Regions from separate parts of the Streptomyces sp. Pv4-95 genome, predicted to be linked through region 3. Evidence: riboswitches for the same ligand, from Rfam matches in the RefSeq annotation. Region 3 holds a riboswitch; each other region holds the start of a gene.
The links. A riboswitch is a leader RNA that binds a small molecule or an ion and turns the genes downstream of it on or off. The one in region 3 is predicted to bind cobalamin.
Positions count from the first base shown of each region.

Region 1: another riboswitch for cobalamin. It lies ahead of QOM21_RS12730 (ribonucleoside-diphosphate reductase subunit alpha); the one in region 3 lies ahead of metE (5-methyltetrahydropteroyltriglutamate--homocysteine S-methyltransferase).
Region 2: another riboswitch for cobalamin. It lies ahead of cobN (cobaltochelatase subunit CobN); the one in region 3 lies ahead of metE (5-methyltetrahydropteroyltriglutamate--homocysteine S-methyltransferase).

Region 1 is NZ_CP127172.1:2,900,038-2,903,306, forward strand. Features, by position in the region: gene mctP (monocarboxylate uptake permease MctP) at 1-1,062, shown strand, start outside; cobalamin riboswitch at 1,246-1,406, shown strand; gene QOM21_RS12730 (ribonucleoside-diphosphate reductase subunit alpha) at 1,567-3,269, shown strand, end outside.
Region 2 is NZ_CP127172.1:4,295,021-4,298,289, forward strand. Features, by position in the region: gene QOM21_RS18810 (precorrin-8X methylmutase) at 1-55, opposite strand, end outside; gene cobG (precorrin-3B synthase) at 133-1,566, opposite strand; cobalamin riboswitch at 1,691-1,823, shown strand; gene cobN (cobaltochelatase subunit CobN) at 1,948-3,269, shown strand, end outside.
Region 3 is NZ_CP127172.1:7,555,028-7,558,296, reverse strand. Features, by position in the region: gene QOM21_RS33215 (ATP-binding protein) at 1-987, opposite strand, end outside; cobalamin riboswitch at 1,594-1,814, shown strand; gene metE (5-methyltetrahydropteroyltriglutamate--homocysteine S-methyltransferase) at 1,975-3,269, shown strand, end outside.

The sequences.
Region 1 (3,269 bases), 4.7 Mb from region 3:
CGGGCGCCCGCGCTCATCGCGTTCGTCAAGGACGGGCTGATCTACCTCGTCATCGCGGTGGCGATCATCTACATCCCGATCAAGCTGGGCGGCTTCGACGCGATCTTCGACTCGGCCGGGAAGGCGTTCGCGGAGCCGGGACCGACCGGTAAGCCGCGCGGCGAGCTGGCGAGCGGCCCCAACGCCCAGTGGGCCTACGCCACGCTGGCGCTGGGCTCGGCGCTCGCGCTGTTCATGTACCCGCACTCGATCACCGCGACGCTGTCCTCGCGCAGCCGCAACGTGATCCGCCGCAACACCACGATCCTGCCGCTGTACTCCCTGATGCTGGGCCTGCTCGCGCTGCTGGGCTTCATGGCGATCAAGGCCGGCACGGAGATCCACGGCAACCCGCAGCTGGCGATTCCGCAGCTCTTCGAGGACATGTTCCCGAGCTGGTTCGCCGGCGTCGCGTTCGCCGCGATCGGCATCGGCGCCCTGGTGCCGGCGGCCATCATGTCGATCGCCGCGGCCAACCTCTTCACCCGCAACGTCTACAAGGACTTCCTGAAGCCGGACGCCACCCCGGCCCAGGAGCACAAGGTCGCCAAGCTCGTCTCGCTGCTGGTGAAGGTCGGCGCCCTCGCCTTCGTCCTGACCATGGACAAGACGGTCGCCATCAACTTCCAGCTGCTGGGCGGCATCTGGATCCTGCAGACCATGCCGTCCCTCGTCGGCGGCCTGTTCACCCGCTGGTTCCACCGCTGGGCGCTGCTCGCCGGCTGGGCGGTCGGCATGGCGTACGGCACGCTCGCGGCGTACGGCGTGGCCAGCCCCACCCAGGCGCACTTCGGCGGCTCCAGCAGGGAGATCCCGGGTATCGGCGAGATCGGCTACATCGGCCTGACCGCGTTCGTGCTGAACGTCGTGGTCACGGTCGTGCTGACCTTCGCCCTGAAGGCCGCGAAGGCGCCGGAGGGCGTCGACGAGACCAGCCCGGGCGACTACACCGCGGACGTCGGCGACAAGGGCGTCAGCCCCGACCTGCCGCCCGCCACCGCGGAGGCCCCCGTCGGCCACTGAGCCACCGCACCGCCCCCGGCCACGGGCCGTCGCACCTCAGGGTGCGGCGGCCCGTTCGCGTGCCCGGCGCGGTGCGGTAAGCCGGGAGACCCCTTGCCCTGGTGCACGGTCAGACACCCACGGGTGCACGGACAGACACGACTCGATCACTCGCGACGCACAAGATATGGGGGTGCACACGAGAAGGCACCCCCACATGTATGCTCGTGCTCGCTGTCGCCGCAGGGGAATCCGGTGCGAATCCGGAACTGTCCCGCAACGGTGTACGAGTGCGCCCATAAGGCCCCAAAGCCTTGCCGCGCGCCCGTGGAGTCCGAGGACCTGCCGACGGTACGCCCGCACCGCCATCGGTGCGAGCGTCGATACGTCCGGGCCCCGTGGGATGGGCCGGTGGACGCCGCGCGGTGTGCCCGCGCACCCCGAACGACTCCGGGGTGCCCCACGCCCGCGCGCGCCCGTCGCGCCCCTCCCTCCTGGCCCCCGCCGAGTGAGGGAGAGCAGCACGTGACCATCGCGCCAACGGAGCCCGCGTCAGACGCCGAGGTCGTGCGGTCCGCGCCGCCCGCCCCCGCCGACCGGGTCGAGGACGGCCCCGGCGTCGCCCTGCTGCGCACGCTGACCGAGCTGACCGAGGACCTGACCGCGACCGACCCCGGCAAGGTGGCCGCCGCCGCCCTCCGAGGCCGCCACGCGGGCTCCGACGAGGCGGAGTTGCGCTCCCTGGCGATCGAGGCCGCGGCCGGTCTGATCGGTGACGAGCCGCAGTACTCCCGCCTCGCCGCGCGGCTGCTCACCCTCGCCATCGCCGAGGAGGCCGCGGGCCAGGGCGCCACCTCCTTCTCGGCCTCGGTGGACACCGGCCACCGCGAGGGTCTGATCGCCGACGCGACCGCCGCGTTCGTGCGCACCCACGCCGCCCGCCTGGACGCCGCCGTCGACAAGGCACTCGCCGACGGCGCCGACGACCGCTTCGGCTACTTCGGCCTGCGCACCCTGCACTCCCGCTACCTGCTGCGGCACCCCACCACCCGTCAGGTCATCGAGACGCCGCAGCACTTCCTGCTCCGGGTGGCCTGCGGTCTCGCCGAGAACGACTCCGGCGCCGCGCTGGACGACGTCGCCGAGCTGTACCGCCTCACCAGCTCGCTGTCCTATCTGCCCTCCTCCCCCACCCTGTTCAACTCCGGCACCCGCCACCCGCAGATGTCCTCCTGCTATCTGCTGGACTCCCCGCTGGACGAACTCGACTCGATCTACGACCGGTACCACCAGGTCGCCCGGCTCTCCAAGCACGCCGGCGGTATCGGTCTGTCCTACTCCCGGATCCGCGCACGGGGGTCGCTGATCCGGGGCACCAACGGCCACTCCAACGGCATCGTGCCGTTCCTGCGCACCCTGGACGCCTCGGTCGCGGCGGTGAACCAGGGAGGCCGCCGCAAGGGCGCCGCCTGCGTCTACCTGGAGACCTGGCACGCCGACATCGAGGAGTTCCTGGAGCTGCGCGACAACACCGGCGAGGAGGCCCGCCGTACGCACAACCTCAACATCGCGCACTGGATCCCGGACGAGTTCATGCGCCGCGTCGAGGCGGACGCCGACTGGTCGCTGTTCTCGCCGTCCGACACCCCGGAGCTGGTGGACCTGTGGGGCGCGGAGTTCGACGCCGCCTACCGCAGGGCCGAGGCCGAGGGCAAGGCGCTCAAGCAGATCCCGGCCCGGCTGCTGTACTCGCGGATGATGCGGACCCTGGCGCAGACCGGCAACGGCTGGATGACGTTCAAGGACGCCGCCAACCGCACCGCCAACCAGACCGCCGAGCCCGGCAAGGTCGTCCACTCGTCCAACCTGTGCACCGAGATCCTGGAGGTCACGGACGACGGCGAAACCGCGGTCTGCAACCTCGGGTCGGTCAACCTCGCCGCGCATCTCGGCGACGAGACGGCCGGCTGGGAGGACGCGATGGACTGGGAGCGGCTGGACGCGACGGTCCGCACCGCCGTCACCTTCCTCGACCGCGTCGTGGACATCAACTTCTACCCGACCGACCAGGCCGGCGCCTCCAACTCCCGCTGGCGGCCGGTGGGTCTGGGTCTGATGGGGCTGCAGGACGTCTTCTTCCGGCTGCGGCTGCCCTTCGACTCCCCCGAGGCGCGGGAGCTGTCGACCCGCATCTCCGAGCGGATCATGCTCGCCGCGTACGAGGCGTC
Region 2 (3,269 bases), 3.3 Mb from region 3:
TCGCCGCCCCGTCCTTCTCGTAGTCGAACACTGTGCCCTCGGGGTGGTGGGTCATCTGATGGGTCGTGCGGTCGGCTGTGCGGTGAGCTGTGCGGGGAGCCGCGGGGTCGGGTGCTGCGGTGGGTCGTGCGGTCATGGAGCTGCCGGCGGGGGCGCGGTGGCTCCGGAGACGGCCGCGGCGACGTCCCGGAGCCGGGCGGTCGTGCCGGCAGGCGCGTCGTCGTCGGCGGCGCTCCCGGGAACGGGCCGCCGGCCCTCCGGTCCCACGACGGACACCTCGTAGCCGTCCTCGGTCGCCAGGACGTCGACCCAGGTGCCGTGCGGATGGCCGCAGCGGCGTGCGCAGCCGGACCAGTGGACGGGGAGCCCCGGCGGGCCCGCGGGGGAATCGGCGATCACGGCGGCGGCGTCGGCGCGGACGTCGCGGAGTGACTTGGCGCAGCCGGGGCGGCCGGTGCAGGCGCCCGTCCGGTGCCAGGGGGAGGCGGGGTCGGTGAGGAGCCCGGCGTCCGCCAGCTCGCGCAGCCGGGGCGCGGACGCGGCGGCCGGCAGCCCGGGGACGATCACACCGCGCCATGGGGTGACCCGCAGTACGCCCGCTCCGTCTTCGGCGGCCACCGCGGCCAGCAGCCGCCACCGGTCGACGGTCAGCCGGCCCAGCGGGGCGAGGACGGACAGGGCGTGGGGGCCGGGGGAGCCGTCCGGTTCCGCGGGCCCTTCGACGACGCCGGGGACGGGGACGTTCGTGTGGTCGGGAGCGGGGCGGGGCTGTTCCGGCGCCGGGACGTACGCGGCCGGAATGCCCGCGGTCCGCATCGCTTCCGCCGTGCCGCGCGCGGTCAGGGCGTGCGCGGCGGGCAGCTCACGTATCCGCCAGGCACCGCTGCCGCTCGCCGCGGCGGCGCCGAGGAACGCCTCGGCGGCGACGAGCGCGGCGCGCGCGACATCCGGCCCGCAGATCCGCACGGCCGCCGGGTCGTCGCCGACGTACAGCAGCGCACTGCTCCCGGCGGTGGCTTCCGCCACAGTCCCCCGCGCCTGCCCGCACGGTTCTGCGACCAACCTCACATCACCGCCGAGCGCCGTCACATCTCCCCTGCCGTCGTCCAGGACGAAGAGGAAACGGCCGGAGAGCGCCGTCGCGGACGTGCTCGCGCAGAGCAGGCCGTCCAGCTGACGGGCCCACAACCGCACGTCAGGCGGGGTGCGGCGGTCCAGACCCGCGAGCGGGGAGGCCAGGATGTTGCGGACGCGTTCGTGGCGTTCGGAGGGCAGCAGGCCCGCGTCGCGCAGCAGCTCCGCGAGCTCCCGGCCGCAGTCCTCCGCGAGGCCGCGCAGTTCCACGTTGCCGCGGGAGGTGAGGGAGAGGTGGCCGTCGCCCAGGCGCTCCGCGGCGTCGGCCAGCGCCGATGCCTGCCGGGCCGTCAAGTCGCCTGCGGGCAGCCGGACTCGCGCCAGGCTGCCGTCGTCGGCGGAGTGCAGCCGCAGCGCTCCCGGGCAGGCGTCACCGCGGTCCCGGAGGGGCGGTGCGGCCGCAGTGGGCCGGAGCGAGGGGGAGGGCGGCATGGCGGCGAGCATACCGACGTCGGGCAAGGGCGGACCGGGGGAGGCGGGCCGGGGGCGGGGCCCGCGCGGGCGGGCCCGGAGGCGCTCTCCCCCGCCCGGCACAGAGCCCTTACTATGCAGGTCGGTGGGTCGGCTGATCCGCCGGACGCCAGCGACGGCGCCAAGGGAGGAAGCCCGGTGAGAATCCGGCGCGGTCCCGCCACTGTGAACCCGTTCCACGGGTGAGCCAGGAACTCCCGCCGTCCTCCTACCGCCCGGGGCGCGGACCCCGAGGAAGGCCTGACGCCGCATGCTGCAATCTTCCGGGGGGCGGCCCCCGCGCCTCCGCGCAACCACCGGGCCGCAGGGCGTGACCCGTGAGATCTCGCGAGGTGCATCCCTGTGATCCTGCTGCTGTCGACGTCCGACACCGACCTGCTGAGCGCCCGTGCCGCCGCAGGCCCCGTGCCGTACCGCCTCGCCAACCCCGCACGCCTCGACCTCGACGAGCTGCCCGCGCTGCTGGAGGGCACCGACCTGGTCGTCGTCCGCCTGCTCGGCGGCATCCGCGCCTGGCAGGAGGGCCTGGACCTGCTGCTCGCCCAGGAGCGGCCGGTCGTCGTCCTCACCGGTGAACAGGCTCCCGACGCCCAGCTGATGGAGGCGTCCACGGTCCCGGTCGGCATCGCGGCCGAGTCGCACGCCTACCTCGCGCACGGCGGCCCCGCCAACCTCGACCAGCTCGCCCGCTTCCTGTCCGACACGGTGCTGCTGACCGGCCACGGCTTCGAACCGCCCGCGCCCGCCCCCACCTGGGGACAGCTGGAGCGCCCGGACGCCCGTACGGACATCGAGGGCCCGCTGGTGGCGGTGCTCTACTACCGCGCCCACCACATGAGCGGCAACACCGGCTTCGTCGACGCGCTCTGCGGCCGGATCGAGGAGGCGGGCGGCCGCCCGCTGCCGCTGTTCGTCGCCTCGCTGCGCGCGCCCGAACCGGAACTGATCGACGCCCTGCGGCCGGTCGACGCCATCGTCACCACCGTCCTGGCCGCCGGCGGCACCAAGCCCGCCGAGGCATCGGCCGGCGGCGACGACGAGTCCTGGGACGCCGGCGCGCTCGCCGCCCTGGACGTACCGATCCTCCAGGCCCTGTGCCTGACCGGGTCGCGCGCCGCCTGGGAGGAGAACGACGAGGGGCTGTCCCCGCTCGACGCCGCCTCGCAGATCGCCGTCCCCGAGTTCGACGGCCGGCTGATCACCGTCCCGTTCTCCTTCAAGGAGGTCGACGAGGACGGACTGCCCGTCTACGTCGCCGACCCCGAGCGGGCCGCCCGGGTCGCCGGCATCGCCGTGCGCCACGCCCGCCTGCGCCACATCCCGGCCGCCGACAAGCGCCTCGCGCTGGTGCTGTCCGCGTACCCCACCAAGCACTCCCGCATCGGCAACGCCGTCGGCCTGGACACCCCGGCCAGTGCCGTCGCCCTGCTGCGCCGACTGCAGGCGGACGGCTACGACTTCGGCGCCGAAGAGGTCCCCGGACTGGTCTCCGGCGACGGCGACGAGCTGATCTACGCCCTCATCGAGGCCGGCGGCCACGACCAGGAATGGCTCACCGAGGAGCAGCTCGCCCGCAACCCCGTCCGCATCCCGGCCGCCGACTACAAGCGCTGGTACGCCACGCTGCCGCAGGAGCTGCGCGCGTCGGTGGAGGAGCACTGGGG
Region 3 (3,269 bases):
TGCGGCTGCGGAGGCGAGCGGGGTCAGCAGGTGCACGGGCAGGCCGTCGCCCTCGGCCAGGGCGAGGGGTGCGAGGATCTGTCGCAGGATGCGGGGGTGGGTGTCAAGCCGCTCGGCGTGCAGATCGAGCACTTCGCCGACGCTGCCCGGCAGTTGGCTCGCATCCGCCGGGTCGAAGCCCTCCGGGTGCATCAGGATCGACTGCACGGCGAGGTGCACGGTCAGGCGGCTGCCCGCGCCGTCCCCCGCGCGCCGGGCGATCGCCTCGGCGAGCGCGCGTCGAGCGTCAGGATCGATCGTGAACGGCATTGCCGGGGCGCCGAATTGGGGATTGAGCAGTGCCTCGGCCTGCAGCACAAGCCCTTCGGGGTCGGCCCACTCCGGTGCGTCGAGGTCGATGATCTGGGCCACGCCGGGCGGCAGTCCCTCGGCGAGCTCGGCCGCCAACTCCCGGGGTACGTCAGCGAGGAGGCGTATGGAGTCGACGGCGGCGAGGGGCTTCAGCGCGTCCCGCACCACGTGCGCGGGCTCACCCGTCCCCCGCACCGGGCCGGCCCGATCCACATCCGGCACGACGATCGTCACCGGCCGCCCGGACAACGGGAGTTGACCGAGTTCCGAGAAGATGTCGGCGGTGCGTGTCGCGGACAACTCGTAGTGACCGGCGAGCAGCCACAGGGTCTGCGCTGCCGTCAGTCCGGCGACGCTCGGTACCGCAGGTGCGGGCAAGTCCGAAGGCACGGTCGCCGGATCGAGCGCCTCCAGCTCGATCCCCTTGCGATACTCCGGGTCGCAGAGCATCAGGAACCCCGTGAGCAGCCGCGAACATCCGGTGCCCGGGCTTCCGGTCAGGATGACGACCCGGGGCGCGCCCGCCCGCTCCATCCGCCACGCGGTGAGCGCGCGCAGCGCGGCATTGCGCCCCCCGATATAGGGGTGGGGCTCATGGGTCTTGGCCTGTTCCGGGGCCTGGGTCGGGCTGGTCATTGTCTCCCCGTTGTCCTGTCCGTCCGGCACCGTCAAGTCGTGTTGACCGTACGGCGATCATCCTATGGGCGTCGCACGGGGCGAAGCGCACCCCGACCGCCGCTTGTTACCCAGGTGTGGCGTGCCCTTGTCACCCACGTGCGGCGGCGAAGTGCGGGCGAGACCGCTCGGTGATCGACTCCGGCGGGGCGAACTCGTATACCGAAGTCCCGTACACCGAAGTGGCGTCAACGTGCCGTTCGACAGGCGTGGTTGGAATATGGGTGGGCAACCTCACGGGGTGCCCGCGATCACCCCGTGAAACCTTCGTACCCGCATCATGCCGCACCCCACTGACAACGCCCCTGACCTGCCCTGATTCCCCCGAGACCTTCTTGATCGTGCCCCATCACGGGGAGCGGGAGCAGCAGCGCGACCACCCTGGCGACGTCTCGGGGCTGAGGGGTCGCGACTGCTGTGCCCGGGCGTGCGGGGTGCGGAGCGGCTGACGCGGATGCTCCGCGCCCCCGTGTACGGCTGTGTGTCCCCGGATATGCGTCCACGGCCCGTGTCTCATATCACCGTCCACCATGCGGTGCGGGCTGCGCGCTCGCTGGTTGTCCCTCTAGGGTGACGAGTGCAGCTGGTTCGCCCCGTCCGCCAGGCGGGAGCGTCGTAAGAGGGAACCCGGTGGGAATCCGGGACTGCCCCGCAGCGGTGAGTGGGAACGAACGCCGTCATACGCACTGGGCCCGGCCGGGTCTGGGAAGCGACGGCCAGTAGGTGTCTCGTACGTGTACGAGACGGGCCCGCGAGTCCGAAGACCTGCCCGTTGCCCGCACGCGACCGATCGCGTGCGGCCATCCCGGTGACCTCGTGGGCGGGTCGACGTACATATCGAGCGGCACACGCGAGAGCACCTGCGCGTGGCCCGCCCGGTGAGTCGTTCCTTCGCGCTCTCGTTCCGTCTCCGGGACACCGACGAGACATCTCGCGAAGGAGAGTTCCGTGACAGCGAAGTCCGCAGCCGCGGCAGCACGGGCCACCGTGTACGGCTACCCCCGCCAGGGACAGCACCGGGAACTGAAGAAGGCCATCGAGGGCTACTGGAAAGGCCGCGTCGGCGCCGACGCCCTCCGGCAGACCGCGGCAGAACTGCGCCGGGCGAACTGGCAACAACTGGCCGACGCCGGCGTCCACGAGGTGCCGTCCGGTGATTTCTCGTACTACGACCACGTCCTGGACACCAGTGTCATGGTCGGCGCTGTCCCCGAGCGGCATCGCGCGGCGGTCGGCGCCGACGCTTCCCCAAGCTCTCGGCTTCGCTCGAGCAGGGGATGCCCCATTGACGTCTACTTCGCCATGGCGCGGGGCACCCAGGAGGTCGTCCCGCTGGAAATGACCAAGTGGTTCGACACCAACTATCACTACCTGGTCCCCGAGCTCGGCCCGGACACCGTCTTCACCGCCGACTCCACCAAGCAGGTCGCCGAACTGAAGGAAGCCCTCGCGCTCGGGCACGCCGCCCGCCCGGTCCTCGTCGGGCCGATCACCTACCTCCTGCTGGCCAAGCCGGCTCCCGGGGTCGCCGCCGACTTCGAGCCGCTGACCCTGCTCGACCGGCTCCTTCCGGTGTACGCCGAGGTCGTCGCCGACCTGCGGGCTGCGGGCGCCGAGTGGGTGCAGCTCGATGAGCCTGCTCTCGTCCAGGACCGCACCCCGGCGGAACTGAATGCTGCCGCGCGCGCCTACCGCGAGCTCGGGGCCCTCACCGACCGCCCGAAGCTCCTGGTCGCCTCCTACTTCGGTCGGCTCGGCGACGCGCTGACCGTCCTGGCCAAGGCGCCGGTCGAGGGGCTGGCCATCGACTTCACCGAGTCGGGCGCCGCCAACCTCCAGGACCTCGCGGCGGCCGGCGGCCTGCCGGGCAAGCGGCTGGTCGCGGGCGTCGTCAACGGCCGCAACATCTGGATCAACGACTACGAGAAGTCGCTGTCCACGCTGGGCACACTGCTCGGTCTCGCCGACCACGTCGATGTCTCGGCATCCTGCTCGCTGCTGCACGTCCCGCTGGACGCCACCGCCGAGCACGACATCGACCCGCAGATCGCCCGCTGGCTGGCCTTCGCCCGTCAGAAGACGCAGGAGATCGCCGTCCTGGCGCGCGGGCTGGCCCGCGGCACGGAAGCCATCTCGGGCGAACTCGCCGCGAACCGCGCCGATCTCGCCTCCCGGGCCGGGTCCGCGCTCACCCACGACCCCGTGGTGCGGGCCCGTACCACGGCAGTCACCGACGCGGACGG